One region of the Ferribacterium limneticum genome, then DNA from elsewhere that is predicted to be linked to it. Evidence: predicted binding sites of a transcription regulator. Region 1 holds the regulator's gene; each other region holds the start of a gene.
What was found. Region 1 encodes sigma-54, which starts transcription at its own class of promoters, with help from an activator protein. Its sites were predicted from a motif close to TGGCACGCTTNCTGCTNA; they were not measured.
Positions count from the first base shown of each region.

Region 2: the regulator sigma-54 is predicted to act here: its motif matches at 4,601-4,618, upstream of KI617_RS15220 (CmpA/NrtA family ABC transporter substrate-binding protein).
Region 3: the regulator sigma-54 is predicted to act here: its motif matches at 916-933, upstream of KI617_RS11440 (bactofilin family protein).
Region 4: the regulator sigma-54 is predicted to act here: its motif matches at 6,452-6,469, upstream of KI617_RS15305 (nitrate reductase).

Region 1 covers NZ_CP075191.1:4,157,127-4,164,835, forward strand. Annotated here, with positions in the region: gene ptsN (PTS IIA-like nitrogen regulatory protein PtsN) at 1-327, opposite strand, end outside; gene hpf (ribosome hibernation-promoting factor, HPF/YfiA family) at 378-704, opposite strand; gene KI617_RS20000 (RNA polymerase factor sigma-54) at 720-2,189, opposite strand; gene lptB (LPS export ABC transporter ATP-binding protein) at 2,217-2,951, opposite strand; gene recX (recombination regulator RecX) at 2,948-3,379, opposite strand; gene recA (recombinase RecA) at 3,372-4,403, opposite strand; gene KI617_RS20020 (hypothetical protein) at 4,585-4,776, shown strand; gene KI617_RS20025 (RluA family pseudouridine synthase) at 4,779-5,435, shown strand; gene KI617_RS20030 (sodium:solute symporter family protein) at 5,507-7,054, shown strand; gene KI617_RS20035 (VanZ family protein) at 7,191-7,709, shown strand, end outside.
Region 2 covers NZ_CP075191.1:3,167,967-3,175,675, reverse strand. Annotated here, with positions in the region: gene KI617_RS15240 (hypothetical protein) at 1-276, opposite strand, end outside; gene KI617_RS15235 (response regulator) at 386-3,289, opposite strand; gene KI617_RS15230 (sirohydrochlorin chelatase) at 3,507-3,878, shown strand; gene KI617_RS15225 (ANTAR domain-containing response regulator) at 3,896-4,471, shown strand; gene KI617_RS15220 (CmpA/NrtA family ABC transporter substrate-binding protein) at 4,768-6,033, shown strand; gene ntrB (nitrate ABC transporter permease) at 6,141-7,106, shown strand; gene KI617_RS15210 (ABC transporter ATP-binding protein) at 7,119-7,709, shown strand, end outside.
Region 3 covers NZ_CP075191.1:2,397,266-2,404,974, forward strand. Annotated here, with positions in the region: gene KI617_RS11435 (sensor histidine kinase) at 1-625, opposite strand, end outside; gene KI617_RS11440 (bactofilin family protein) at 981-1,538, shown strand; gene KI617_RS11445 (N-acyl amino acid synthase FeeM domain-containing protein) at 1,691-2,203, shown strand; gene ettA (energy-dependent translational throttle protein EttA) at 2,325-3,989, shown strand; gene KI617_RS11455 (hypothetical protein) at 4,110-4,388, opposite strand; gene KI617_RS11460 (class I SAM-dependent methyltransferase) at 4,501-5,322, shown strand; gene KI617_RS11465 (peptidase U32 family protein) at 5,329-7,218, shown strand; gene KI617_RS11470 (zf-TFIIB domain-containing protein) at 7,226-7,709, shown strand, end outside.
Region 4 covers NZ_CP075191.1:3,185,871-3,193,579, forward strand. Annotated here, with positions in the region: gene nirB (nitrite reductase large subunit NirB) at 33-2,471, opposite strand; gene ybiB (DNA-binding protein YbiB) at 2,699-3,688, opposite strand; gene KI617_RS15305 (nitrate reductase) at 3,707-6,430, opposite strand; gene KI617_RS15310 (ClpXP protease specificity-enhancing factor) at 6,558-6,992, opposite strand; gene KI617_RS15315 (glutathione S-transferase N-terminal domain-containing protein) at 6,995-7,591, opposite strand; gene KI617_RS15320 (cytochrome c1) at 7,675-7,709, opposite strand, start outside.

The sequences.
Region 1 (7,709 bases):
AGCCTGCTCGGGAACGAGCAGCACAAAAAGAAGATCGACCGGGCGGCCATCGGGTGAATCAAATGGCACCGGGTTCGCCAGGCGCATAAAGGCGCCGACAGCCTGTTTGAGGCCTTTGATCCGGCCATGGGGAATGGCAACCCCCTGACCCAGCCCGGTAGAGCCCAGTTTTTCACGTGCGAAAAGGCTGTCAAATATGATTGAGCGCGCCAATCCGAGTCGGGTTTCGAAAAGCATGCCAGCCTGTTCGAAAACCCGTTTTTTGCTGCCCGCTTCAAGATTGAGCAATACCTGATCAGCGGTCAGAAGATTGATAAGAGGGTTCATAGGGGTGGGTAGTAAAGCGAGGCCGCAGCAGTGCTGCGGCCGGTCGGCGCTTATTCGTCAGCGGCAATCAGTCCGGGCTTGTCACCGCGATGGTGATCCTGAACCTTTTGCTTGTATTTCTGAACCTGACGGTCCAGCTTGTCGAACAGAGCATCGATGGCGGCGTAAAGGTCGTCACCGGATTCTTCGGCATGCATGTCCTTGCCAGGCACGTGCACAGTCACTTCCGCTTTCTGCTTCAGCTTTTCGACGGACAGAACGACGTTAACGCCGGTTACCTTGTCGAAATGACGGATCACGGGATCCAGCTTGTTCTCGACGTATTCGCGCAGGGCGGGGGTAACTTCGATATGGTGACCACTAATCTGCAGATTCACTTTTTTCTCCTCTCTCTACAGGGTCTTGCGTAAATTGACCGGGGGGATATTGAGCGACTCGCGGTATTTGGCAACCGTCCGTCGGGCAACTACGATTCCCTGTTGGCCTAGTATTTCGGATAATTGGCTATCCGACAAGGGCTTCTTGCCATCCTCGGCAGCGATCAACTGCTTGATCAATGCCCGGATGGCCGTGGCAGAACAGGCACCACCGGTATCGGTGGCGACATGGCTGCCAAAGAAGTATTTCAGTTCGAAGATACCGCGTGGTGTCGCCATGTATTTCTGGCTGGTCACCCGCGATACGGTCGACTCGTGCAGGCCGAGAATATCGGCAATTTCACGCAAGACCAGCGGCCGCATGGCTACTTCGCCATGTTCGAAGAACTGGCGCTGGCGGTCGACGATGGTCTGCGTGACACGGTGTATGGTTTCAAAGCGCTGCTGGACATTCTTGATCAGCCAGCGCGCTTCCTGCAATTGCGTGGACAGGTTGCCGTTGCCGCGCCGCTGCTTGGCGAGAATCTCGGCATACAGGCGGTTGATGCGCAGTCGCGGATAGGCGTCGGGATTGATGTAGGCAGTCCATTTGCCCTTCAGCTTTTTCACGATCACGTCCGGCGTGATGTAGCGCGCTTCAATCTGGGCATAGCCGGCCGCCGGCCGCGGGTTGAGGCTGGTGATCAGGCTGTGCGCGGCCTTCAAGGCCTCGTCATCGCAGCCGGTCAGGCGACGAATCTTGGCGAAATCGCGGGCAGCCAGCAGTTCGAGATGCTTGTCGACAATGGAGAGAGCCAGCGTTCGCTCCGCACTCTCCGGCAAGACCTTGAGCTGCAGGGTCAGACACTCCTGCAGACTGCGGGCGCCAATGCCGATCGGGTCGAAATTCTGGATATGGCGCAAGGCGATTTCCAGCTCTTCGATTTCAATTTCGTACTCCGGCGGCAGGGTTTCCCACAGTTCGACCAGCGTCGCCGAGAGATAACCATCGTCGTCGAGCGCTTCGATCAGGAAGCGCACCAGACTGCGGTCGCGCTCCGACACCTGGGTCATGCCCAGCTGCCAGCCTAGATGGTCGCGCAGACTGACGTTGGCGGCATGGATGTCGCGGGAATCGCTATCGTCGTCCTCGTCGCGCCCGGCGCCGGTGAAGGTACCGGCATCGGAAGACCAGCGATCATCGTCCACTTCGGATGGGGCTGACGGAACATCCTGCTCGCGCTCTTCGCGGGCATCCCGTTCTTCCCGCTCAACCTTCTGCTCGCGTTCGCCTTCGCTGCTTTGCGGCGCATCGAACTGCTGGGCGGATGAGAAACTCTCGCCAGCGTGCTCGTCTTCACGTTCCAGCATTGGGTTTTCGAGCAGGTAACGCTCGATTTCCTGCTGCATCTCGACAGTCGACAACTGAAGAAGCTTGATCGACTGCTGGAGCTGAGGGGTCAGCGCCAGATGCTGGGATAGTTTTAGCTGGAGGGCAGGCTTCATCGGATAGTGTCGGGTCGGGTCTGTCGGTCAGAGCCTGAAATGCTCGCCGAGATAAACCTTCCGTACGCTTTCATTATCAACGATTTCGGCCGGACGTCCAGCGGCCAGTACGTTTCCGGCGTTGATGATGTAGGCGTGATCGCAGATGCCGAGGGTTTCACGGACGTTGTGGTCGGTAATCAGCACGCCGATGCCCCGCTCCTTGAGGAAGCGAATGATCTTCTGGATTTCGAGTACGGCGATCGGATCAACGCCGGCAAACGGCTCGTCAAGCAGGATGAATCGCGGGTTGGTAGCCAGCGCCCGGGCAATTTCAACCCGCCGGCGCTCGCCACCAGACAATGCCGAGGCATTGACGTGGCGAACATGCCCGACATGCAGTTCATTGAGCAGGCCTTCCAGACGGTCGTTCAACTCAGCTTCAGGGAGCTTGAGCAGTTCGAGGACAGCGCGGATATTTTCCTCGACGTTGAGCTTGCGGAAAACCGAGGCTTCCTGCGGCAGGTAGGACAAGCCGAGCCGAGCCCGGCTGTGCATGGGCAGGTGGGTCAGACGGTTGTCGTCAATGTAGACCTCGCCGCCATCGGCCGCCACCAGGCCAACGATCATATAGAAACAGGTCGTCTTGCCGGCACCGTTCGGGCCGAGCAAACCGACGACCTCGCCGGATTTGACCTCAAAGGAAACGTCTTCGACGACGGTCCGCGTCTTGTAGCGTTTCTTCAGGTTGTTGGCCGAGAGTTTGGCGACTAGGGTATTCATTGATCGACTCCGCGCATCACCCGGCGAATCGCATCACCGGAAAAACCGCGATATTGCAGGAAACGCATCTGCTTGGCACGTTCTTCGGCAGATTCTGGGAGGTGGCCAAATTTTTTGGCCCAAATGGCCCGGCAACGGTCGGTCTCGTCGCCTGCCTCCGGCAGGGCGGCGGCGATGTCGTCATCGCCGACTCCTTTTTGCCGAAGTTCCTGCTTCAGGCGGGCGTTGCCGTAGCGACCGGCCCGCGCCACGACGCGCTGGGCGGCGTAGCGGTGATCGGAAAGCAGGCGCTCGGCCTGCAGGGTGTCGAGCACGCCGTCGAGTTCTTCTTCGAACTCGGCGTGTGCCGCGAGCTTGGCCTTCAACTCGGCCCGGCAATAATCTCGCCGGGTCAGGAGTTGCAGGGCGCGCACGCGCAGGTCAGGCATCCGCAGCCTTGGCCGCCTTGACCGGCTTGATCACGTTGGTGCTGGCAGCCTCGCGGATCGCCGCTTCGATTTCCTGGGCAATTTCCGGGTTGGCGCGCAGGAATTCGCGAGCGTTGTCCTTGCCCTGGCCAATCTTTTCGCCCTTGTAGGCGTACCAGGCGCCGGATTTGTCGACCAGCTTGTGGGCGACGCCCATTTCGACGATTTCGCCATGGCGGGAAATGCCTTCGCCGTAGAGGATGTCGAAGATGGCTTCGCGGAAGGGCGGGGCGACCTTGTTCTTGACCACCTTGACCTTGGTTTCGCTGCCGATGACTTCGTCGCCCTTCTTGATTGCGCCGATGCGGCGGATGTCGAGGCGAACCGAAGCGTAGAACTTGAGTGCATTGCCGCCGGTGGTCGTTTCCGGCGAGCCGAACATGACGCCGATCTTCATGCGGATCTGGTTGATGAAGATGACCAGCGTGTTGGTCTTCTTGATGTTGGCGGTCAGCTTGCGCAGGGCCTGGCTCATCAGGCGGGCGTGCAGGCCGACCATCTGGTCGCCCATTTCGCCTTCGATTTCGGCGCGCGGGGTGAGGGCGGCGACCGAGTCGACGACGATGATGTCGACCGAGCCGGAACGGACCAGCATGTCGGCGATTTCGAGGGCCTGCTCGCCGGTGTCCGGCTGCGAGATCAGCAGGTCGCCGACATTGACGCCGAGCTTCTGGGCGTATTGCGGATCGAGCGCGTGTTCGGCGTCGATGAAGGCCGCCGTGCCGCCCAGCTTCTGCATTTCGGCCACGACCTGCAGGCAGAGCGTGGTCTTGCCGGAGGATTCCGGACCATAGATTTCAACGACGCGACCGCGCGGCAGGCCGCCAACGCCAAGCGCAATGTCCAGACCGAGCGAACCGGTAGACACGACCTGAATGCCTTCGTCGATTTCGGCATCGCCCATCTTCATGATGGAGCCTTTGCCGAATTGCTTTTCGATCTGTTGCAGCGCTGCGGCGAGCGCTTTTGCCTTGTTGTCGTCCATGGTGTTACCTCGAAAATTTGAGCGGATTATGGCACAGGGGCCAAAGATGGAATAGAAATTGCAGGAATCGTTTTGTTTCGCCAGGCGACGAACGCGGTATATTTCTCGCCGAGCTGAATTCAGAATTACTGTGTATAAATACAGTACATTGTTCCACCTTTTCTTGGCAAGAAAATTCTTCATGCTGATCAGATGCTTATCCATTTTTGCCCTGTTTTTCGCGTCGACCGTGGCAATCGCTGAGCCGGCCCCCTGGTACTGGTGGGTCAGCCAGCTGGACGGCACGCGGGTCTGCAACCAGACACCGCTCGGCGAGGGCTGGACCTGGGAACCGACCCCCTTCAAGGACGCTCGCTGCCGCGTTCGGCTCTGAACGTGGCGATCGCCTATCTGCCGCCGCCGGCCGATGCGTCGGCGGTCATTTTTGCCGATGAATGGCTGATCGTTGCCGATAAACCGGCCGAACTGCTCTCGGTGCCCGGTCGCGGCGAGGGCATGGACGATTGCCTGGCAAGCCGTGTCCAGCACGAGTACCCGGATGCACTCAGCGTCCATCGGCTCGACATGTCCACTTCCGGCTTGCTGGTACTGGCCCGGGGCAAGGACATGCACCGCCAGTTGTCGCGCCTGTTTCAGGACCGGCTGGTCAGCAAGTGCTATGTTGCCGTCGTCGACGGTCAACTGGCCGATGAAAGTGGCGAGGTGGACCTGCCGCTGATTTGCGACTGGCCGAACCGGCCGCGACAAATGGTCGATTTCGCCATCGGCAAGCCGTCGCTGACCCGCTTTCGCGTCGTCAGCCGCGACATTGCGGCCAATACCACGCGCCTTGAACTGGAACCGGTCACCGGCCGCTCGCACCAGTTGCGCGTCCATATGGCCTCGCTCGGCCACCCGATCCTGGGCGATGACCTCTATGGCGGCGAGGCCCACGGCAAGGCCGGACGGCTGCTGCTGCACGCCATGGATCTGGCCTTCATTCATCCGGCGACCGGCGAGCCCGTGCAATTTCACAGCGACGCACCGTTTTGACCCCGCGAATACACGCAATAACCTTATAATCCTCGCGTTTTCAACCTCTTACCGTCGTTGATCCTGCGATCATGCTGATCTGGTTCGTCGTTCTCTACCTGCTCGTTTCCATCGGCATCGGCCTGTTCGCGGCAACGCGCGTCCATAGCGCCAAGGATTTCGCGGTCGCCGGCCGCCATCTGCCGCTGCCGGTCGTCACTGCCACCGTCTTTGCCACCTGGTTTGGCGCCGAGGCGGTGTTCGGCGTCTCCGCCACCTTCGTCAAGGATGGCCTGACCGGCGTCGTCGCCGACCCCTTCGGCTCGTCGATGTGCCTGATCATCGCCGGCATCTTCTTCTCGCGGAAGCTCTACAAACTCAACATCCTGACGCTGGGCGACTATTTCCGCCTGCGCTACAACCGCACGGTCGAAGTACTGACCACGCTGTGCATCGTCGCCTCCTACCTCGGCTGGGTATCGGCCCAGATCAAGGCGCTCGGGCTGGTCTTCAATGTCGTCACCAACGGTTTCATTAGCCAGACGGCGGGCATGATCCTCGGCGCCGCCATCGTCCTGACCTACACCACCTTCGGCGGCATGCTCTCGGTGGCCATTCTCGATTTCGTCCAGATGGGCGTAATCATGGGCGGCATGTTGTACATCGGCTATATCGTCTCCGGCCTGACCGGCGGCGTCGAACTGGTCATCAACCACGCCTCGGCAGCCGGCAAGCTCGACTTTTTCCCGCCACCCGACCCGTGGCTGTGGCTGACCTTCCTCGGCGCCTGGATCACCATGATGCTCGGCTCGATCCCGCAGCAGGACGTTTTCCAGCGCATCACCTCGGCCAAGAGCCAGAAGATCGCGCTGTGGGGCTCGATCCTCGGCGCCTCGATCTATTTCTGCTTCACCTTCGTGCCGATGTTCATCGCCTACTCGGCGACGCTAATTGATCCCGAATTGTTCAACGGCCTGCTGCAAACCGACTCGCAACTTGTCCTGCCGACCCTGGTCCTCAACCACACCCCGGTCTTCGCCCAGGCCATCTTTTTCGGCGCCGTGCTCTCGGCCATCATGAGCTGCTCGTCGGCCACCTTGCTGGCACCGTCGGTCGCCTTCTCGGAAAACATCGTGCGCGGCTTCTACCCGCACATGGGCGATCACCAGTTCCTGCGTGTCATGCGCGGCTCCATCGTCGTCTTTGCCGGCATCGTGCTCGGCTTCGCGCTGTACTCCAACGCCAGCATTTTCAAGATGGTCGAAAACGCCTACAAGATCACGCTGGCCGGTGCCTTCGTCCCGCTTTTCTTCGGTGCCTTCTGGAAACGGGCAACGACGCAGGGCGCACTGGCGGCGATCATCGGTGGTTTGTCGTCGTGGATCCTGGTCGAAGTGCTGGTCAATGTCAGCGGCGAAGGCAGCATCGGCGGCGACTACGCCTACGCGCTGGCCGGCGCCGGCCAGCTGGTGCCGCCTCAACTGATCGGCCTCGGCGTCAGTATGCTCGGCATGGTCGCCGGCTCGCTGCTGCCGCAATGGGTCGGCCATCCGCTGCCGCAGGAAAATATCCACGAAGCCCTGCGCCATCGCGCCGCCGGTGAAACCCACCACACGGCGGAACACCCGCACCATCATTGATGCCCTCCGGGGCAACAGCCACCGTCGGGATTTGGTAACAATGTCGCCGAACCTGGCGCACCAAAGGCGCCAGCGTAATCATTGTCACCAAACATAAGGGCTGACGGACCGGCGGATAGCCCCTAAAATCGGGCTCATGCCCCATCACGGTCGTGGCCCCATCCTGCTTTCCCGCTATTTGGCACTCGCCTGGTTCGGGCTGGTTGTCTATGGCAGCCTGCACCCGTTCACCGGCTGGCGCGATACCGGCGTTTCGCCGATCGCCTTTCTCGAAGGCGGCTGGCCGCGCTATTGGACGATCTTCGATCTGCTGGCCAACGTCGCCGTCTACCTGCCGCTCGGCTTCTTTCTGACGCTTGCGCTAAATGGGCTTCCCGGCCGTTTCTCGGCGCTGGTGCTGGCCACCTTGCTTTCCGGCGGCGTCAGTTTCGGCCTGGAAACCGTGCAGACGTGGCTACCCTCCCGCGTCCCGTCAAATCTCGATCTGGTCTGCAACGCTACCGGCGGCCTGCTCGGTGCGCTGTGGGCGCAATCGGTCGGCCCCCGGGTCTTTGCCCGGATCGCCGCCCTCGAACACAAACTGATCGCCCCCATTCCCCATGCCGAACTCGGCCTGACCCTGCTCGGTCTCTGGCTACTGGTGCCGTTATCGCCG
Region 2 (7,709 bases), 990 kb from region 1:
AGCGGCGTGGATCAGGATGGGCGTGAAATACCGTTTCGTTCCCAACTGGTCGACTTGCACTGCGCCCGGCAGTTTTTCGCCGCCGCGCAGCGTGAACGTGGCGGACACGACATAACTGCCATGGGCCCCGATCGGGGGCGCTTCGTCGGCCGGGGTGACGAACGATTCGTCCTGGCCGTCGTCGCACTCGTCATCCTGCAGATAACGCCAGACCGGCGTGTGGCGAAGCTTCTCGCTTGTGAGCGTGGCGACGGAAACAGGTGGCGTAAAGCGCATCGGACAGGCATGTCGGCAGTTGAGGTTCGAAGGAAAGCATACTCGATACGCATGCCGGCGTGACGGCGCACGTCGAGGCCGTGGCGATGGCGAATACTTCGGTGTCTCCCTAGCTGTGCCTGGGGGCGGACAGCCATTTGGCCAGGGTTTGGAAGAGGATGTCCGGATCGACCGGCTTGGCGATGAAATCGCTCATGCCGGCTTTGATGCAGCGCTCGCGGTCTTCGTCGAACGCATTGGCGGTCATCGCGATAATCGGCGTCCAGACGCGGTCAGGTATGGTGCGGATGATGGTGGTGGCCTCGATGCCGCCCATTTCCGGCATCTGCATGTCCATCAGGATCAGCGCGTAGTTGGTGCTGGCGGCCTTGGTCACGGCCTGCCGGCCATTTTCGGCGATGTCGACGTGCAGGCCGGTTTCCTTGAGCAGTTCGCAGGCAATCTCCTGGTTCATTGCATCGTCTTCGACGAGCAGGATTCGGGCGCCGGCGTGGTGGCGCCGGATCGATCTTTCCGGCGCCGAGAGCACGGGTGTTTCGTCGCCGATCGTCGTCTGGCCGGCTTCGAGGCGGGCTGTGAACCAGAAGGTGCTGCCAACGCCCACCTGGCTTTCCAGCCCCGTTTCGCCGCCCATCAAGTGGGCGAGGCGCTGGGTGATGGCCAGCCCGAGGCCGGTGCCGCCGTACTTGCGCGTGGTCGAGGCGTCCACCTGTTTGAAGGCCTGGAACAGCCCCTCGCGGCTGTCGGCCGGAATGCCGATGCCGGTATCCTGGACCTCGAAGCGCACAAGCAATTCGTCGCCCTGCCGTTCGAGCAGCCGGGCGCGCAGCGTGATGCCGCCGTGCTCGGTAAATTTGACAGCATTGCTGGCAAAGTTGAGCAGGGCCTGGCGCAGGCGGGTCGGGTCGCCATGCAGGATAGGCGGCACGTCGTCGTAGTCGATGCTTATCGACAGGCCCTTGGCCGTGGCGCTTTCGGCAACGAGCGAGCGGACATGGTCGATGACGGCACTGAGCGGGAAGGGCGTTTGTTCGAGCACCAGCTTGCCGGCCTCGATCTTCGAAATGTCGAGAATGTCGTTGATGATGGAGAGCAGATGCTTGCCGGCTTCCTCGATCTTTTCCAGGCGCTCGGTCTGTTCCGGCTGCAGCGGCGTTTTGCCGAGCAGGTGGGCGTAGCCGAGAATGGCATTCATCGGCGTCCGGATTTCATGGCTCATGTTGGCCAGGAAGGTGCTCTTGGCGGCACTGGCCGCATCGGCCAATTCCTTGGCCTGCTTCATGGCGGTTTCGGCCGCCTTCAGCGGTGAAATGTCGGTGAGGGTGACGATCAGGCCATCGTCGAGCAACTGGCCGCCGATAAGCAGGGTCAGCTCCCGGCCATCCTTGCAGGTGACGCGATATTCAAGGCTGTCGACCTTGCCATCGGTCTGGCTGGCGCGTTCGAGGGCGGATTGCCAGGTGTTCTGGACCCAGGCGCGGTAGGTCGGGTCGGGGTAGGCGTTGCGCCACCAGGCATCGAGGCTGGAAATGTCGCTTTCCTGATAGCCGAACAGGTCCACGAAGCGCCGGTTAACCAGCGTGACTTCATTGTCTCGAACAAAGGAAAGCGCCACCGGTGCGGCATCGAAGATGGCGCGGAAATGCTTGTCCCGCTCGGCCTGGAGGCTTTCTTCCTTGGCCTTGAGCAAAGCCTGCTCGGCTTCCCGGCGCTGGGTGATGTCGCGCGACAGCACCATGACGTGGCAACTGCCATCCGCTTCCGGCGCCTTGCGCGTCGCCGAGAGTTCGAACCAGTGTTTCTTGTCGCCGATCTCCAGGCAGATCGTCCGGCCGTAATCGCTGCCATGTTCGATGGCGCCGCTGATCGCCGCCTTGGCGATGGGCGCGGCGTCGCCGGCCAGTATGTCATCGACCCGTTGGCCGATCAGGTCTTCCTTCGGGCTGGCCAGCAGGGCTTCCTGCTTGGCAAAGATATCGATGTAGCGGCCGTCGGCATCCAGTTCGAAGAGCAGGTCGGGAATCGCCTGCAAGGTGGCCGCCAGGTTTTCCTGAGCTTTTTGCGTGACCTGGTGGGCCTCCTGCAACTTCTGCAAGGTCTGCTTGAGTGTCTCGGTCTTGGCGGCAACTTGTCGGCGCAGCGTCAGGTTCCAGAGCAGCAGCACGGTGCCCAGCAGCAGGGCGACAAGAACGCCCCAGCCGAGATAACGTCCGTAGGCGCCGATATCGAGCGGCGTGCCAAACCATTTCTTGTGCAGGGCGGCTTCTTCATCGGCGCTGATCGCCTGCATGCCCCGTTCGACAACTTGCAGCGTCTCGAGCTTGCCTTTGCTGACCGCACGATGGAACTGGCCTTGATAGAGCTCGAAGGCTTTCAGGAAGCTTTTTTCGGCATCGGCCTTGTAGAGATAGAAATTGGCCGGATGTTCGTCGAGGCAGAACACCTTGATCTCGGCCTGCTGGGCCGCGGCGATCAGCTCGGCGTAATTCCGGTAAACGCGCAGATTGGTGATGCCCTTTTCGGCCAGTTTGTCGATGCACGCGTCACCCGCCTGGACCCCGACCAGAAAGCCGTGCAGCGTCGATACGCCGCTGATGCCGGTGATCGTGGCATGGCTGTAGATGACCACCGGGAGGTTGGCGTAGGGCGATGAAAAATCGTAGAACGCTTCGCGCGGTGGCGTCCGGTAAATCATGTCGATGACATCGGCGCGGCCATCCTTGACCATTTGCTGAGCCTCTGCCCAGTTGGTTGCGGTCAGGCGGACCTTGATGCCGTTCTTCTTTTCCCAGAGCTGCCAGTAGTCGACCAGATAGCCCTCGGGCTCGCCAGCCGAATTGCGGAACAGGTAAGGCGGATAATTGTCGTCGGTGACGACATGCAACACCCGGCCGGCGGTCTTGAATGCATCGGCGTCAGCAGCCTGCGCGGCTGAGCAAGTCATGCCGAGCAGGCAGGCCAGAACGAGCAGCCAGCGCGAAAAATGCAATTGCCAATCTGATGACTTCTGCATCTTTTTTCCCTGTAATTTCCATTATTCAAGCGTTGCTTGATGCTGTTTCATCCTAGCCCAAGGCAGTCCAAAGTGCACCACCCAATCGGCGGATTTTCCTTGCATCTTGCGAGAGCTTTTCCTGGCTTTGCGCGTCTAAGCTTCGGCCTGCGGTTAAGATGTCGCCGCCTTCCCGGCGAGCGCACAGGCCGCCTGACTTTGAAACGGAAAATCTGCCATGACTACAGCTCTCATCCTCTTCGCCCACGGCGCCCGCGACCCGGAATGGGCCAATCCCATGCGCCGCGTCCAGGCCGCTATCCGCCAGCGCATGACGACCGTACCGGTCGAACTGGCTTTTCTCGAATTCATGACCCCGACGCTACCGGAGCGGGCCGTCGAGCTGATCGAGGCGGGGGCCGACAAGATTGTCGTGATGCCGATGTTCGTGGCGCGCGGCGGTCATTTGAAGAAGGAAACGCCGGAGATGATGGAGACGTTGCGGGCAAAGTACCCCCAGGTGGAATTCTCGTTGGGCAATGCCATCGGCGAGCATGAACTGGTGGTTCAGGCCATGGCGACGGCTGCGCTGGAGGTGGCTGGCCTGTAGCTTGCTAGATAGAAACCATGCTTACCGTACTCGTTATTGATGAATCCCGTTCCCGTGCCGGCGAAATCTGCGCCGGGCTTGCGCTTGCCGGTTATCAAGTCGCTGCCATTCTGGCCGGCTCCGAAAACCTGACGGCTGAAGTCGAGCGCCTGCAGCCCGACGTTATCCTGATCGATACCGACAGCCCGAGCCGCGATACCCTCGAAAACCTGGCGGCCATGAACAAGGACATGCCGCGTCCGGTGGTGATCTTCACCCAGGAAGACGGCCAGGAAACCATCCGCGATGCCGTCAAGGCGGGGGTGTCGGCCTATATCGTCGATGGTCTCGATTCCAAGCGGATCAAGCCCATCGTCGAGGTGGCGCGGGCGCGTTTCGAGGATACCCAAGCCTTGCGCCGCGAACTCGATGAGATTTCGAAGAAGCTCTCCGACCGCAAACTGGTCGACAAGGCCAAGGGCGTGCTGATGAAGGCGCGCGGCCTCGACGAGGATGCGGCTTACCACGCCATGCGCAAGCTGGCCATGGAACGCGGCCAGTCGATGGCCAAAGTGGCGCGCGACGTCATCGACATGGCGCGGGTGCTGCTCTAAGGCTGTGCGGTAAATCGGCTTGCTGCACCGCAACAGTGCATGCGTTCCGGGGTGAAAATCCTGAGGCAAGACAAACCAAGTGATTGAAAACAAAGTAGTTATTAATAACTAGTACCAAATAACTAGTGCTGGCACGGCCATTGCAATAGTCCATTCAAAACGCACGGTCAAAGGCGGCCGGGCGAGAGTCGAGCGAAAGCCGATTCATGGACAAGGGCGTCCATCCGCGCTGCCGATTGGCGGTGAGGATGCGACGCCCATTTTGTTTTTCGATTTTAATAATCAAGGAGCAAGCAATGGAAGATAAAAAAGCCGTCGACGCCCGTGCAGCCAGCGTTTCGCGTCGTGAATTTGTTTCAACAGCCTTGGGAGCCTCTCTGATGGCCATGGTCCCCCCCGGCGTTCGCAGCGGTGCCTGGGCCGCTGGTTCCGACGCCCCCGAAAAGAAGGAAGTCCGTATCGGCTTCATCCCGCTCACCGACTGCGCTTCGGTCGTCATGGCCTCGGTCATGAAGTTCGATGAGAAGTACGGCATCAAGATCATCCCGACCAAGGAAGCCTCCTGGGCTTCGGTGCGCGACAAGCTGGTCAACGGCGAACTCGACGCCGCCCACGTGCTCTACGGCCTGATCTACGGCGTCCAGCTGGGCGTCGGCGGGCCGAAGAAGGACATGAACGTGTTGATGAGCCTGAATCACAATGGTCAGGCTATCACGCTGTCGAACCAGCTCAAGGACAAGGGCGCCATCGACGGTGCCGGCCTGGCCAAGCTGGTCGCCAAAAAGGAGCGTGAATACACCTTTGCCCAGACCTTCCCGACCGGCACGCACGCCATGTGGCTCTACTACTGGCTGGCCTCGCAGGGCATCAATCCGATGAAGGACGTCAAGACCATCACCGTGCCGCCCCCGCAGATGGTCGCCAACATGCGCGTCGGCAACATGGACGGCTTCTGCGTCGGCGAGCCGTGGAACAACCGCGCCATCATGGACAACATCGGCTTCACGGCAACGACGACGCAGGACATCTGGACCGATCATCCGGAAAAGGTGCTCGGGACCACCGCCGAATGGGTGCAGAAGAACCCGAACACCGCCCGCGCCGTGGTTGCCGCCATCCTTGATGCCAGCAAGTGGATCGATTCTTCCATCGCCAACAAGCAGAAAACGGCCGAAACGATCGCCAGCAAGTCTTACGTCAATACTGACACCGAGGTCATCGTCGCCCGCATGCTCGGCCGCTACCAGAATGGTCTCGGCAAGAGCTGGGATGACAAGAACTGCATGAAGTTCTTTAACGAAGGCACGGTCAATTTCCCCTACCTCAGCGACGGCATGTGGTTCCTGACCCAGCACAAGCGCTGGGGCTTGTTGAAGAGCCACCCGGACTACCTGGCTGTCGCCAAGCAGGTGAACCGCATCGACATCTACAAGCAGGGGGCGACCGCCGCCGGCGTTGCGCTGCCGAAGAGCGACATGCGCAGCCACAAGCTGATCGACGGGGTGGTGTGGGACGGCAAGGATCCGGCCAAGTACGCCGATGGTTTCAAGGTAAAGGCTTGAGACGAACCCGGCGCCGTCATTCCCGGCTTGACCGGGAATCCAGATGCCTAATCCTGGATTCCCGCTTTTGCGGGAATGACGGTTTACCCAACGCTTAGGAGAGAACCATGAGCGCACTGACGATGAATGTTGAATTCGGGGCAAAAATTCCGGTTGACCGCGCCCATAAGGAAGTCCCCTTGGGGGATGGAATTAAGGAAATCGCCGTCGTAGAAGCGGCTGTTGCTCCCGCCAAGGAAATCAAAATGGAAAAAACCGCAAGCCGGCCGGCTGTCGAGCCAGGCACGCCGTTCGCCGAGAAACTGGCCAACCTTGGCCGCGCCATCCTGCCGCCGGTGTTGGGCATGGTGGTGCTGATCGGCATCTGGTACATCGCCACCATGAAGGGGGGCAGCATTCCCGGCCCGCTGCAAACCTGGGATGCCGCCACCGTGCTGTTCGCCGACCCGTTCTACCGCAACGGCCCGAACGACCAGGGCATCGGCTGGAATGTGCTGTCCTCGCTGCAACGCGTCGGTATCGGCTTTGGTTTCGCAGCGCTGGTCGGCATTCCGCTCGGCTTCATCCTCGGCCGCTCGGCCTTCCTGTCGGCGATGATCAACCCGATCATCAGCCTGCTGCGTCCGGTTTCGCCGCTGGCCTGGCTGCCGATCGGTCTGCTGGTCTTCAAGAAAGCCGATCCGGCCGCCACCTACACCATCTTCATCTGCTCGATCTGGCCGATGATCATGAACACCGCCCAAGGCGTGCAGCGCGTACCGCAGGATTACCTGAACGTCGCCCGCGTGCTGGCGCTGTCCGAGTGGAAAGTGGTCACCAAGATCCTCTTCCCGGCCGTACTGCCCTACATGCTGACCGGTATCCGCCTGTCCATCGGCACAGCATGGCTGGTCATCGTCGCCGCCGAAATGCTGACCGGCGGCGTCGGCATCGGCTTCTGGGTGTGGGATGAGTGGAACAACCTGAAGGTCGAGCACATCATCATCGCCATCTTCGTCATCGGCATCGTCGGCCTGATACTCGAACAGGCGCTGATCCTGCTGGCCAAGAAGCTGACCAAAGAATCGTCTTAAGGAGTGCAGATCATGGAAAAATTCGTCCAAATCGAGCGTGTCGGCCAGACCTTCGACACCAAGAAGGGCAAGTTCGTCGCCCTGCGCGACATCGACCTGACCATCAAGCAGGGGGAGTTCATCGCACTGATCGGCCACTCCGGTTGCGGCAAATCGACCTTGCTCAACCTGATCGCCGGCCTGACCAAGCCAACCACCGGCGTGCTGCTCTGCGACGGTCGTGAAATCGCCGGCCCAGGTCCGGAACGGGCGGTGGTTTTCCAGAACCACAGCCTGCTGCCCTGGCTGACCTGTTTCGAGAACGTCTATCTCGCCGTCGAACGCGTGTTTGGCGAGAAGGAGGGCAAGGCCAAATTGAAGGAGCGCACCGCCGCCGCCATCAACCTGGTCGGACTCGATCACGCCAGCGCCAAGTATCCGCACGAAATCTCCGGCGGCATGAAGCAGCGCGTCGGCATCGCCCGCGCCTTGTCGATGCAGCCCAAGGTCTTGCTGATGGACGAGCCTTTCGGCGCGCTGGATGCCCTGACCCGGGCCAAACTGCAGGACGAACTGATGAAAATTTGCGAGGCGACCAAGGCGACGACCGTCATGGTCACCCAC
Region 3 (7,709 bases), 1.8 Mb from region 1:
CGCCAAGCCGGATGATCGCCTGTTCGAGATGGCGCACCGGGCGCACCAGCCACCAGCCTATGGCCAGCGCCACCAGCAATGCCCCAAGCAAGGCCAAGCCGATCCGCCCGCCAAGACGAAGCCGATTGACTTCAAGTTCGTCCAGCGATTTGCGGTTCTGCGCCTCGATCCAGCGCTGCCCACCCTGCTTCAGCAAGTCGTTCAATTCGGCCATGCGGGCCAGCAGCGGAATGATCTCGGCCTGCGGGATGTTTTGTTCCAGGCCACTGCGCAACGCCTCGGCGACCATGCGCCAACCGCCCAACAAAGGAAGCAGCGGTTCGGCGGCCATGCCATCGAGCCGATCGACCACCGCCAGCGATTGCGTCAGATGTTCGTCGAAGCGTTGGCGAAATACCGGGTTATCCAGCACCAGATACTGGCGCGCGCTACGTTCGATATCGACCGTACGCTCCCCCAATTCCTGAATGGCGGCCGTCAACTGAATGGCCTGCTCACTTCCACGGCGACTTTGCTCAACCAGCTGCTCGACCACCAGCCAGCTTTGCACGGCGGCGCCGCCAAGCAGCAAAACGATCAGTGCAAAGCCAAGCAGCATGCCCTGGCGAAAGGAAATTCGATTCATTTGCGTACTGATTTGGAAACTCCCAGTGTAAACCGCATCGATCATTCCCCTAATTGAACGAGGCATCGCGAACGAGTCAGAAACGCCCTGTCCTGCAATAAATTATCGATAAGAAACAGACAATTACAGTTTTGTCGCATTTTGACGACAGCTATTTCTTATAGCCTAGTCACGTTTCCGGGTAATGCCAAATAAACCTGTCGCCATTTCACGACAGCAGGGCCATTCATTTCAATATACAAGTTTAAATAATTTTTATAACTTATTGTTTATATTAAATTTTTGTTTCATGGCACGCTTATCGCAATAGCTCCCGGGACACCAAATCATCGCAAACCTCAAAACGGGAGTTTTCATGTTCAACAAACCCAGCATCACAAACCGCAATGACAGCATCACCCGCAAGGAGGTCAATAGCATCCTCGGCTCAAGCGCAGCCAGCCTGAAACCGGTCACCGAATCACCTGCCCCGGCAGCAACGCCAACCCCCCCTGAAAAACCGGAGACCACCACCGCCTCCGAAAACGTCATGGGTGCCCGCCTGATCGTCGGCCCCGACGTCAAGCTGAAGGGTGCCGAGATTCTCGATTGCGACACCCTGGTCGTCGAAGGTCGCGTCGAAGCCACCATGGACAGCCGGGTAATCCGTATTGCCGATAAGGGCTCGTTTTCCGGCAAGGTCAGCATCGACATCGCGGAAATTCATGGCAGCTTCGACGGCGAACTGACCGCACGCTCCCAGTTGATCATTCACGCCACCGGCCGGGTCAGCGGCAAGATTCGCTATGGCAAGCTGGTCATCGACGAAGGCGGTGAATTGTGTGGCGACATCAACGCACTTTCTGCCGAAAAGCCAGGCCAGTTCTACCATCGGGACGAACCGGCAATCGCCCTCAGCGCCGTTGCTGGTTGATTACATTTTAGGCAGACCATAAAATGCAATCCATGCATCATGTAGTACCTCCGAAATTTCCTCCCCCGCAAGGTCACTTGGGCGCCCATTTATTGCCTGACATAAGTGGCTTGGGTAATGGCACGTGCGCAGATTCCGGTTCGCAGGAACTGATGATCGCCCCGGCAGTGACCTATCAGCAGCATCGTGCCTGCGGCGCTCTGGTTCGCCGCATGTACTCCTGGCGCGGTTACCGACTTTCTCCGCCCCGCCATCAGCTTGACGATCCAAACCACGTCACGCTCGGCGCCTGGCTGGATCGTGAACTGGTCGCGACCCTGACCGCTTCGCGTGACTCGGGCTCCGGACTACTGGCCGATGCGCTCTACGCTCAGGAAATGTCCAGGCTGCGCAAACCAGCCAAGGTGATCTGCGAAGTGACTCGATTGGCGGTTGATCTTGATTGCCACGACCCGGAATTGATGCAGTCACTCTTCAAGGCCGCCTATCAGTACGCCAGGGCTGTTTTTGGCGGGACCGATGTCGTCATCGAAGTCAATCCCCGCCACGCCGGCTATTACCGTCGGCAGCTTGGCTTTACCCAGGTCGGAACACTCCGTACCTGCCCACGCGTCGAGGCACCTGCCATCCTGCTGCATCGCACGCTCGGCAACCTTCACTTCTAGTTTTTCACTTTACCCAAACAAACAATGGCCAGCCCCCGGTATCCGGGAGGCTGGTCATTTGCATTGAAGCCCCGTAGACTTCGCGCATCGAAAAAACTCACTCATAAAGACAGGCAAGCGAATGGCTCAATATGTAATGTCGATGCTGCGCGTCAGCAAGATCGTCCCGCCCAAGCGTCAGATCATCAAGGATATTTCCCTCTCCTTCTTCCCCGGCGCCAAGATCGGCCTGCTCGGCCTGAACGGCTCGGGCAAGTCCACCGTCCTGAAGATCATGGCCGGCGTAGACAAGGAATACGACGGCGAAGTGCAACACCTGGCCGGCGTTTCCATCGGCTACCTGCCGCAGGAACCGCAACTCGACCCGGCCAAGACCGTGCGCGAGGAAGTTGAATCGGCGCTCGGCGAAGTGATGCAGGCCCAGGCCAAGCTGGATGAGGTCTATGCCGCCTACGCCGACCCGGAAGCCGATTTCGACAAGCTGGCTGAAGAACAGGCCCGCCTGGAGGCGATCATCGCTACCGCCGGCTCCGACACCGAAGCCCAGATGGAACTGGCCGCCGACGCGCTGCGCCTGCCGCCCTGGGATGCCGTGATCGGCGTGCTATCCGGCGGTGAAAAGCGCCGTGTCGCGCTGTGCAAGCTGCTGCTCGCCAAGCCCGACATGCTGCTGCTCGACGAACCGACCAACCACCTCGATGCCGAATCGGTCGAATGGCTCGAACAGTTCCTCGTCCGCTTCCCGGGCACCGTCGTCGCCGTCACCCACGACCGCTACTTCCTCGACAACGCAGCCGAGTGGATTCTCGAACTCGACCGTGGCCACGGCATTCCGTACAAGGGCAATTACTCTTCCTGGCTGGAGCAGAAGGAAGCCCGCCTGGAAACGGAAAACAAGCAGATCGACGCCCACATGAAGGCGATGAAGCAGGAACTGGAGTGGGTTCGTTCCAATCCGAAGGCGCGTCAGGCCAAGTCGAAATCCCGCCTGGCTCGTTTCGAGGAACTGTCCAGCCAGGAATACCAGAAGCGCAATGAAACGCAGGAAATCTTCATTCCGGTCGGCGAGCGACTGGGCGACAAGGTCATCGAGTTCAACGGCGTCACCAAGACCTTTGGCGACAAGTTGCTGATGGACAACGTCAGCTTCAACATTCCGGCTGGCGCCATCGTCGGCATCATCGGTCCGAACGGTGCCGGTAAATCGACGCTGTTCAAGATGATTACCGGCCAGCAACAACCGGACTCCGGCGAAGTCATCGTCGGCCCGACAGTCAAGATGGCTTACGTCGATCAGTCGCGCGACTGCCTGGATGGCACGAAGACCGTTTTCGAAGAGCTGGCTCAGGGCAGCGACATCCTGCAAATCGGCAAGTTCGAGATGCCGTCGCGCGCCTACATCGGCCGCTTCAACTTCAAGGGCGCCGACCAGGGCAAGCAGGTCGGCAACCTCTCCGGCGGCGAACGCGGTCGCCTGCACCTGGCCAAGACCCTAATGGCCGGCGGCAATGTGCTGCTGCTTGACGAACCGTCCAACGACCTCGACGTCGAAACCCTGCGTGCGCTGGAAGATGCGCTGCTCGAATTCGCTGGCTGCGCGATGGTTATCTCGCACGATCGCTGGTTCCTCGACCGAATCTGTACGCACATCCTGGCCGCCGAAGGCGATTCGCAGTGGAACTTCTTCACCGGCAACTATCAAGAATACGAGGAAGACAAGCGCCGTCGCCTGGGCGAAGAAGGCGCCAAGCCGAAGCGGATTCGCTACAAGCCGATTACCCGCTGATTCCGGGCTGGCACCGCAACGAATCATTGCGGAGCCCCAATGCAAAACGGGCGCCATTTCGGCGCCCGTTCTTCTTTCGTGCCCCGCCAATGCGAGGCTCAAAACCGGTGTATGTGGATTTTAGTGCTTCAGGCTGGCTGAGAAAACCGCCTTGCTCTTTTCGGAAAACTGGAATTCGTTGAACGCACGGTCGATCTCGGCTTCATTGCGGCCTTCGGAATGATCTTCAAAGCAGATTCCGATGGTCTTGCCGTTGGCGGCCAGGGTCTGGAAGGCGAAACGCCACCGTTGTGCTTCAGCCAAACGCTCGCGCAGTTCGACTTCGTTGGAAATTGTAATACCGGCTTTCTTCAGGGAATCCAGAAACTGCTCGAAGGATTCATTGCTCAGACTGCCCATTTCTCACTCTCCGTAGGTTTGCGGTGTTTGATCACCATGAGCCTAATAACGACCCGACTTTGATTCGGTTGACACAATTTCAATAGAACTTTGAATGCGATAATTGCGCCCCATGAAGACGCCAAAACCACCTGCCGCCATCCCGGAAATCCGCCCCGGCCAGTCCCTTGAATTACTCAAGGAACTACACATCCTGACCCGCGATGGAAAGCTCAATCAGGACACGCGGCGCAAGCTCAAGCAGGTCTATCACCTCTATCAATTCATCGAACCACTGCTGGATGGCGCCGAGACCTTGGTCGACCACGGGGCCGGCAAGTCCTACCTCGGTTTCATCCTCTACGATCTCTATTTCAAGGAACGTGCCAGCGGCGAGATCGTCGGCATCGAAACCCGCGCCGAACTGGTTGAAAAATCCTGCGAACTGGCCGCCCGGCTTGGCTTTCCGCGGATGCGCTTCATGGCCTGCACGGTCGAGGATTCGCTGTCGTCCAGCGAACTGCCGGAGACCGTCGATGTCGTCACCGCACTACACGCCTGCAACACAGCCACCGACGACGCCATCCGTTTCGCCCTGACCCGCAACGCCCGCCATATCGTCCTCGTCCCTTGCTGTCAGGCCGAAGTGGCCGCCAGCATGCGCGCCAAAAAGAATGAATCGCTGGGCAAGACACCGTTGTCAGAACTTTGGCGACACCCGATCCACACTCGCGAACTGGGCAGCCACCTGACCAACGTGCTGCGCTGCCTGCTGCTCGAGTCGCATGGCTACGACGTCACCGTCACCGAACTGGTCGGCTGGGAACATTCGATGAAAAACGAACTAATCATCGCCAGCAAGCGCGGCAACCCGCGCAAGAATGCCCGCGAACGGGCCGAAGCCATCCTGCGCGAGTTCAATATCGAAGAACTTGCCCCGCGTTTCACGTACTAAGGCGCCATGACTCGAATTCAACACCCTCTCGAACTCCTTGCGCCGGCCAAAAACGCCGATTTCGGCATTGAGGCCATCAAGCACGGGGCCGATGCCGTCTATATCGGTGGCCCGACTTTTGGCGCCCGTTACGGCGCCGGCAACAGCGTCGCCGAAATCCGACGCTTGTGCGATTTTGCCCACCGTTACCGGGCAAAAGTCTTCGTTGCGCTGAACACCATCCTGCACGACGACGAACTGGAAGGCGCCCGCCTACTGGCCTGGGAACTCTACGAAGCCGGCACCGATGCGCTGATCATCCAGGACATGGGGCTGCTCGAACTTGACCTGCCGCCGATCCAGTTGCATGCCAGTACGCAGACTGACAACCGGAATCCGGCCAAGGTGAAGTTCCTTGAAAAGGCCGGTTTTTCGCAAGTGGTCCTGGCCCGCGAAATGTCGATTCAGGAAGTCCAGGCTGTCGCCGACGAAACCACCCTCGCCCTCGAATACTTTGTGCATGGCGCGCTGTGCGTCGCCTTCAGCGGCCAGTGCTACATCAGCCAGGCCCACACCGGGCGCAGCGCCAATCGCGGCGAATGCTCGCAGGCCTGTCGCCTGCCCTACACGCTGGTCGACGACAAGGGCAAGACGATCACCGAGAACCAGCACCTGCTGTCGATGAAGGACAACAACCAGACCGACAATATGCTGGAACTGGCCCGCGCCGGAATCAGTTCGTTCAAGATTGAGGGGCGCCTGAAAGACCTGTCCTACGTCAAGAACATCACGGCGCATTACCGCACGCTGCTCGACGAGATCATCGCCAACAACCCGGAATTCACCCGCGCCTCCAGCGGTCGCAGCACCTACACCTTCACGCCGCAGCCGGACAAGACCTTTAACCGTGGCTACACGGATTACTTCGCCAATGACCGGCAGGACGACATCGGCGCCTTCGATTCGCCAGCCTTCGTCGGCGAACTGATTGGCGATGTAGCCGAGATCGGCGACGGCTGGTTCATGGTCAATACCGACCAGGACTTCCACAATGGCGATGGCGTCTGCTTTTACGACGCACACGGCGATCTGCTCGGTATGCGCATCAACCGGGCGGAAGGCAAGAAGCTCTTCCCGGCCGAAATGCCGGAGGCGCTGACCGAAGGCGCTACGCTGTTCCGTAACCGCGATCAGGAATTCGAACGGGCGCTGGAAAAGGACTCTGCCGACCGTTGCATTTCGGTGAAGCCGCTGTTCTCCGAGACAGCAGACGGCTTCCGCCTAACGCTGACGGACGAAGACGGAGTCACGGCTGCAGTCGATCTGCCGAGAAGCGACAAGATAGGTAACGAAATTGCCCAGAACGCCGATCAGGCATTGGCCAAGCTCAAGGAAAACCTGAGCAAATTCGGCAACACCATGTTCATCGCTGAGCCGGTCGAACTACAACTGTCGCAGCCGTGGTTCCTGCCCGTCAGTGCGATCAACGCCCTGCGCCGTGAAGCCACCGAAAAGCTCGAAGCCGCCCGTATCGCCAGTCACCCGCGCCCACTGCGCGCCACGCCGGCCGCCAACCCGGTGCCCTACCCGCAGGAAGAACTGACCTACCTCGGCAACGTCTTCAACGCCAAGGCCCGCCAGTTCTACGAGAAACACGGCGTCAAACTGATCGAAGAAGCCTACGAGGCTGGCAACGAAAAAGGTATGGTCTCGCTGATGATCACCCGCCACTGCCTGCGCTACAGCTTCAACCTGTGTCCGAAAGAGGTAAAACACCTGAAGCCGGACCCGATGACGCTGATCAACGGCAACGAAAAGCTGATCCTCAAGTTCGACTGCAAGGCCTGCGAAATGCACGTCATCGGCAAGATGAAAAAGGGCGTCAAGCTCAACCTGGGAACCATTCGTCCGGCATAATATCGGCATGAAGCCCTTGCCCTGCCCGTCCTGCCAGCAGACCATGACCAAGCACCGCCTGGAGCGGCTGCATCATGGCGAAGTCGTCCTCGACCTGTGCTTCCATTGCCAGGGCATCTGGTTCGACGAATTCGAAAGCGCCCAGATCACGCCAGGCGGCATCATCGAGTTCTTCAAGCTGCTGCATGAGCACCATGATGATCAGCGCACGCCGCTGCGTGACCCGCTGAAATGCCCGCGCTGCAACGAACGGCTGCTGCATGGCCTGGATGTCGCCAAACATGGTGGCCAGTTCAATTACCACCGCTGCCTGCAGAAACACGGTCGTTTCACCACCTTCGCCCAGTTCATGATCGAAAAGGGTTTCGTCCGGCAACTCAACCCGGCAGAAATCGACGAGTTGGCAGCCAAGGTCGGCATCATCCGCTGCATGGGCTGTGGTGCCCCGGTCGATATCCGCAAGGATCACGCCTGCGGCCACTGCCGCGCAC
Region 4 (7,709 bases), 970 kb from region 1:
CCCAGCCCCCCCTTGAAGGGGAGGGAGGTTAATTACACGGTGATCGGAATGAACTGCTTGATCGGACCGGCCTCGCGGGAGGTGGCCCACGGGTCCTTGGCATCCTTCAGTTCGGCCAGCAGCGCGGCGTAGAGCTTCTTGCGGCCTTCTTCGTCCTCAAGAATCTTGCCCTTGATGTAGTCCATGCCGACGCGTTCGAGGTAGTGGCAGGTGCGCTCGAGGTACCAGCCTTCAAGGCGGTAGAGCTGCAGGAAGGCACCGGAATATTCCATGACGTCCTCGTCGGAATTCACCTTGCACAGGAACTGGGCGACTTCGGTCTTGATGCCGCCGTTGCCGGCGATGTAGATCTCGTAGCCGGAATCGACACCGATGATGCCGACGTCCTTGATGCCGGCCTCGGCGCAGTTGCGCGGACAGCCGGAAACGGCCAGCTTGACCTTGTGCGGGGCGTACATGTCGAACAGCATCTTTTCCAGCTTGACACCCATCGACATCGCCAGTTGCGTGCCGAAGCGGCAGTGCTCGGCACCGACGCAGGTTTTCACGGTGCGAATCGACTTGCCGTAGGCGTGGCCGGAAACCATGCCGGCGGCGTTGAGGTCGGCCCACATGGCTGGCAGGTCTTCCTTCTTGACGCCAAGCAGGTCGATACGCTGACCGCCGGTGACCTTGACGGTCGGCACGTTGTACTTCTCGGCGGCATCGGCGATGGCGCGCAATTCGTTCGGCGTGGTCAGGCCGCCCCACATGCGCGGCACGACCGAGTAGGTGCCGTCCTTCTGGATGTTGGCGTGCGAACGCTCGTTGATGAAGCGCGACTGCGGATCGTCCTTGGCTTCATGCGGCCAGGTCGAGATCAGGTAGTAGTTCACCGCCGGGCGGCACTTGTCGCAGCCGTTCGGCGTCTTCCATTCCAGCGCCGCGAACACGGCTTCCTTGGTGATCAGGTGCTGATTGAGGATGGCATCGCGCACCATCTTGTGCGAATGCTCGGTACAGCCGCAAACCGGCTTCTTGTCGGAAGCGGCCGGGGTGTAGGCGCCGCCGATGGTCGAAGCCAGAATCTGCTCGACCAGGCCGGCGCAGGAACCGCAGGAAGACGCGGCCTTGGTGTGCTTCTTCACCTCGTCCAGCGTGAAGAGGCCCTTCTCCTTGATCGCCTTGACGATGACGCCCTTGGTGATGCCGTTGCAGCCGCAAACCTCGGCGCTGTCCGGCATGTCGGCGGCCTTGCTCTTGCCGGCATGGCCGACGTCGCCGACCAGCGACTGGCCGAAAATCAGCTGGTCACGGATGTCGTGAATGTCGCGGCCATCCTTGAGCAACTGGAAGTACCACGGACCATCGGCCGTGTCGCCGTACATGACGCCGCCGACCAGCTTGTTGTCCTTGATCACCAGCTTCTTGTAGACGCCGCCGTAGGGGTCGTTGAGGACAATTTCCTCGGTGTCCTTGCCGCCCATGTAATCGCCGGCCGAAAACAGGTCAATGCCGGTCACTTTCAGCTTGGTCGAGGTGACCGAGCCGGTGTAGCGGCCAATGCCGTAGCCAGCCAGATGGTTGGCGGCGACCTTGGCCTGCTCGAACAGCGGGGCGACCAGGCCGTAGGCGATGCCGCGGTGGCTGACGCACTCGCCGACGGCGTACACCTTCGGGTCGTAGGTCTGCATCGTGTCGTTCACCACGATGCCGCGGTTGCAGTAGATGCCGGAGGATTCGGCCAGCGCGTAGTTGGGGCGGATGCCGGCGGCCATGACGACGATGTCGGCCGGAATCTGCATGCCGCCCTTGAAGCGGATCGCCGCGACGCGGCCGGATTCGCCCTGGATCAGCGCTTCGGTCTGGGTTTCGAGCAGGAACTTGAGGCCCTTGTCTTCCAGCGACTTCTGCAGCATCTTGCCGGCCACTTCGTCGAGCTGGCGTTCGAGCAGCCAGGGGCCGAGGTGCACCACGGTGACGTCCATGCCACGCAGCTTCAAGCCGTTGGCGGCTTCCAGGCCAAGCAGGCCGCCGCCGATGACGACCGCGTGCTTGTGCAGGCGGGCGGCTTCGATCATTTCGTCGGTGTCCTTGATGTCGCGGTAGCCGATGACGCCGGGCAGGTCGTTACCGGGAATCGGCAGCATGAACGGGGTCGAGCCGGTGGCGATGAGCAGGCGGTCGTAGGCTTCCTCGGTGCCGTCCTCGGCGATGACCTTGCGCTTGACGCGGTCGATCGTCTTGATCTGCTTGCCGGTGTGCAGCTTGATGTTGTTTTCCTTGTACCACTCGAGTTCGTTGAGAACGATCTCGGAGATGGTCATTTCACCGGCCAGGACCGGGGAAAGCAGGATGCGGTTGTAGTTCGGGTGCGGCTCGGCGCCGAAGATGGTGATGTCGTAGTGATCAGGCTTGATCTTCAGCAGTTCTTCGACGGTGCGGACACCGGCCATGCCGTTACCGATCAGGACGAGACGAGGTTTACTCATTGTTGGCTCCAACGTTGCGCGCACCTTGCGGTGCAAATATTTTTCAGCGCATGACGTCGTTGCCATCGGGCCGCCTTCGTTGGCGGGGAGTTCGCTGTTCCGATGGTGTTATTGCAATCAGTGTGCCAGCTAGCTAGAAGACTGATTTATTGTGGTTTTCCGGCAAGAGCCGAAAAATGCTCGCACCAAAACAGGGCGCCGGATACCAGCGCGGTGCAGCTTGTGGCTCAGTTACCGCCCATCAGTAGGCCAGTTGCCTCAACTGCCACAATGGCCTTGGCCTGGTTGAAATCTTCGGCATAGCCGCTGGCGTAGAGCAGGCAGGCCAGTTGATTGGCCAGGGGCTTGGGCATGGGAATCTGCTTGTCGAGCACGCGCCGTATCCATTTGGCCGTGCTGACGGCATCGGCCGCTTCCGGCAGGTTCGGCAGCGCACGCAGGCTCTCGTGCTCGGCTTCGAACAAGGTATCGACCACCCCGTCATGGGTAAATTCAAGACGCGGACGACGCTTGGGGTTGGCAAAAGGCTCGCCTTCGGTGCCCCGCAGCAACAAGCCGCGCTGCCCCCTGGCCAGCAGGATGTCGCGCATCAGATCGATAAAATCAGGATGCGTTGCCGGGGCGACCAGGACGGTATCCCCATGACACGGGTTGATCAGCTTGACCAGGCTGTGCGCACTGTTGCGAACGCCCATCCGGCTGCGCAGGGCGAGCAGGTTGTGAATCCCGGGGCACATGGCGCTGAGCGGCAGGAAGGCCAGGCCTTTTTCATCGAGCGCGATCTGCGCCTGGGTGGTCGAGGCCATGGGCATGACGCCGAGTTCGCGGAATATCTGGGCCGTCGTCACCCGCCCGTAACCTTCGAGCAAGCCGTGGACGACCACCGGTACGCCAAAGCGTTGGAGCAGCAGTGCCAGCAAGGGGGTCAGGTTGGCCTCCTTGCGCGAGCCGTTGTAGGTCGGCAAGGCGACGGGACGAACCCGGCCGTGCGGTATTTCGAGCTTGTGTGTGCGCTCGTCGATGGCCGCCAGGAAGCCGAGCATTTCTTCGAGCGACTCGCCCTTGACCCGCAAGCCAAGGATGATGGCGCCCATTTCAAGATCGGGCACGCCGCCATCGAGCATGGCGGCATAGAGTTGCTGCGCGTCCTCGCTGGTCAAATCCCGCGAGCCTTCGGCCCCGCGCCCGATTTCCCTGATGTAGTGTGCGTAACTCATAGTCTCCTCCGGTCGCGGTCAGGCTGCCGCCGCAACTTTTTTATCATGTTCGGCCAGCATGCGCTTGATGTCCGGCACACACGAGCCGCAGAAAGTCCCACACTTCAATTTGTCCTGAAGTTTAGGCAAATCTGCCCCACTTTCCAGTTCCTTGCTGATCTGGACGTCGCTGACATCGGCGCACTTGCAGATGATGTTGCGCGCCACCATGGTCACCGGCGGTTTGGCCGATGGCGCCAAGGCAAAGCGGATCAGGCTGGCATCGAGCTCGTCCTCGGCCATCGCCTGTTTCAACCAGGCCTGCGCCAGGGTTTCACCGGCCAACCGGACGCCGAGCAAACGCCCCTCAAGCGCAATGGCCTTCTTGCTCACCTGGCGCTTTGCGTCGGCATAGACAATGGCCCCATCGTTGCCGTCCAAGCCGAACAGACGGTCTATTTCGACGATCTGATTTTCGGGAGTCGGTGCCTCGCTCGCCGCCCGGAAGACCACCAGTGGGCTCTTCCGACCATACAGACCGACTGTGGCGTAAGGGAAATGACCGAGGGCGCTGCGGGCACGCTGCATTAGTGCCAGGGCTTCCGACTGGCTGCTGCAACGACGTACCACCGCCAGCGGATAGGGCAGATCCAGTTTCGCGATCTGCACCGCCGCATGCTTCAACTCGGGCTGCTTCGAATAAGGATCAATGACATCGCAAGCCAGGGCGTTGGCGCCAGGTGTATTCATGAACTGGCTGCCCCAATGCATCGGCATCCAGGCACGCCCCTTGAGCAGCCCGGGCCGATCCGTGATGCGAACAACCATCTCGCCACGGCCATTACTGACCTTGACCAGATCCCCGGACTCCAGGCCCCGGTGCCGCATGTCGCAGGGGTGCATGGCGAGCAAGGGCTCATCCTCAAGATTGAACAAACGCGGCACGGTGCCGGTCCGGCTCATGCCATGCCAGTGGTCGCGCATACGCCCGGAAAGCAGACTGATCGGCAGTTCTGGCGAGGTGGCATCGGCGGTCGGCAGATGTTCGACCGCTACGAAGCGCGCCTTGCCATCCGATGTCGGAAAAACGCCATCCTCGTAAAGACGGACCTTGCCGGCGCTGGCGCCTTCCGGATACGGCCACTGTTGCGGCCCTTGCGCTTCAAGCAGCGCATAGGAGAGGCCGGTGATGTCGAGATCACGGCCGCGTGTCGATTCGCGGTGTTCGTTGAAGATGGCTTCGGGATCGGCGTAGGGAAACAAGCGCTCAGCCGCCGCGTGGTCCAGTTTCTGGCCCAGGCGCCGGGCGAAATCGACAACGATTTCCCAGTCGTGGCGCGCCTCCCCGGGTGCCTTGACCGCTGGCAACACGCGGCTGATGCAGCGCTCGGAATTGGTTACCGTGCCGTGCTTCTCACCCCAGCCGCTGGCCGGCAGCAGCAAGTCGGCGTAATCGGCCGTGTCAGTATTGCCGTAGGCCTCCTGAAGCACGACGTATTCAGCCGATTGCAGCGCTTCGCGTACAGCGGCCTGATTCGGCAGGGATTGCGCCGGATTGGTACAGGCAATCCAGACTGCCTTGATTTCACCGGTTTTCAACGCCTTGAACAGGTCGACCGCCGACTTTCCCGGATTGGCCGGAACGAAGGGCACACCCCAGAAACAGGCCATCTCGGCCCGATGCACCGGGTTGGCCAGATCACGATGGGCCGACAGCAGGTTGGACAAGCCGCCGACTTCACGCCCACCCATGGCATTTGGCTGCCCGGTCAGGGAGAACGGTCCAGCGCCCGGCTTGCCGATCTGGCCGGTGGCGAGATGCAAATGAATGATTCCCGCATTGTTGTGCGTGCCGTGCGCTGACTGGTTCAGCCCTTGGCAGTAGAGCGAAAGCGAAGCGCCGCTTTGGCCGAACCAGCGCGCTGCCTTGATGATATCGCCAGCCGGTATGCCGCAGAGCTCGGCCGCCTTCTCCGGCGTGTAATTTTTGACGATTGCTGCCAGCGCCTCGAAGCCACTGGTGTGCGCCTCGACATAGGCCCGGTCCACCAGGTCTTCATTGATCAGGACATGCAGCATGCCGTTGAACAGTGCAATGTCGCTGCCTGGCTTTATCGGCAAGTGAAGATCAGCGATCTCGGCGGTTTCCGAACGCCGCGGGTCGGCAACCATGATCTTCAGATGCGGGTTGGCCGCCTTGGCATCTTCGATGTAGCGAAAAACAATCGGGTGAGCAACGGCGGGGTTGGCGCCGCTGATGAAGATCACCTTGGCCTGAAGGATGTCTGCGTAACTGCAGGGAGGTGCATCGGCCCCCAGCGTCTGCTTGTAGCCAGCCACCGCCGACGACATGCAAAGACGCGAATTGGTATCGACGTTATTGGTGCCGATCAGCCCTTTGGCCAGCTTGTTGAAGACGTAATAGTCTTCGGTCATCAATTGGCCGGAAATGTAAAAGGCCACCGAGTCAGGACCGTGTTCCCGAATGGTGGTGGCAAAGCGCTCCGCCGCTTCGTCAAGCGCCACTTCCCAACTGAGTCGCTGCCCGGCTTGGCCACGGACAGCGCGCTTTTCCGGAAACTGCAGACGATAGGTCGGAGCCATCGTCTGGTTAAGGGTCGCACCCTTGGTGCACAAGCGCCCACGATTGGCCGGATGTTCAGGGTCACCACGCAAGCCGGTGACAACCCCATTCTCGGTCTCGATCAGTACGCCACAGCCGACGCCACAGTAACAACAGGTAGATTTAACTTCAGTTCGCATGATTTTCCTTCCGGCATGCCATCAGCAACAGCCATGCCACCTATAAAAATCATGGACTTGTACAAAAAAAAGGGATATCCCCCGACGGAATATCCCCTTTCTGGTGCATCGACTGCGGCAGGCGTCCCTATTTGATGCGTTGCAACTTGGGACGCCCTCCTTCTGGGCGTGGCGGCTCAGTTGGTGGCTCATCAGAGACCACATCGGATTCGACTGCCTCAACGAAGGTCTCGTCGGCCATCGCTTCTTCGCCATCAACCTCGAAGGCCATTCCGGCGCCATTTTCTCGTGCGTAAATGGCAGAAATGCGCTCGATCGGCACCGACAGTTCGCGCGCCACCCCGCCGAAGCGAGCCTGGAACTCGACATAATCGTTCCCGATCTGCAACTTGTTGGTCGCTGTCGGGCCCAGATTCAGGACGATCTGACCTTCTCGAACGAACTCGCGCGGGACGCGAGTCCGCTCATCGACTTCGACTGCGATATGCGGCGTAAACCCGTTATCGCAGCACCACTCCCACAGGGCGCGCAGCAAATAAGGCTTGGTAGACGGAAGCTCCATGCTTACTTGCGCATTGCCTTTTCGGACGGTGTCAGCGCATCGATGAACCCTTGACGGCTAAAGATGCGTTCGGCGTACTTCATCAGCGGGGCAGCAGCCTTGCCGAGGTCGATACCGTAATGGTCCAGACGCCACAGCAACGGAGCAATGGCCACGTCGAGCATGGAAAACTCATCGCCCAGCATGAACTTCTGCTTGTTGAAAATCGGCACGATCTCGGTCAAACGAGCCTTGATTTCCTGACGCGCCTTGTCGGCGGTCTTGCCGTTCTTCTCGATCACTTCCATGAACGAGAAGATTTCGCGTTCCATGCCAACCAGCAACTGGCGAGCGCGGGCGCGCATGATCGGGTCGGCCGGCATCAGTTGCGGATGCGGAAAACGCTCGTCGATGTATTCGTTGATGATGTTCGGCTCGAACAAGACAAGATCACGCTCGACCAGCACCGGCACCCGATTGTGCGGATTGATCGCCGCCATCTCTTCCGGCTTGTTGAACATGTCGACATCGATCACCTGGAAGTCCATGCCCTTTTCGAACAGGACAATGCGGCAGCGATGGCTAAAGGGGCAAGTAGTACCCGAGTAGAGGTTCATCATTTGTGGTAACCCTCAAAATGAGATTCGGCACCGGGGGCTGGCCGAAGCCAAACCCGCGATGCCGTTAGCTAATCCGCGAAGGATCAGTGAATGTCTTTCCAGTATTCCTTCTTCAGTG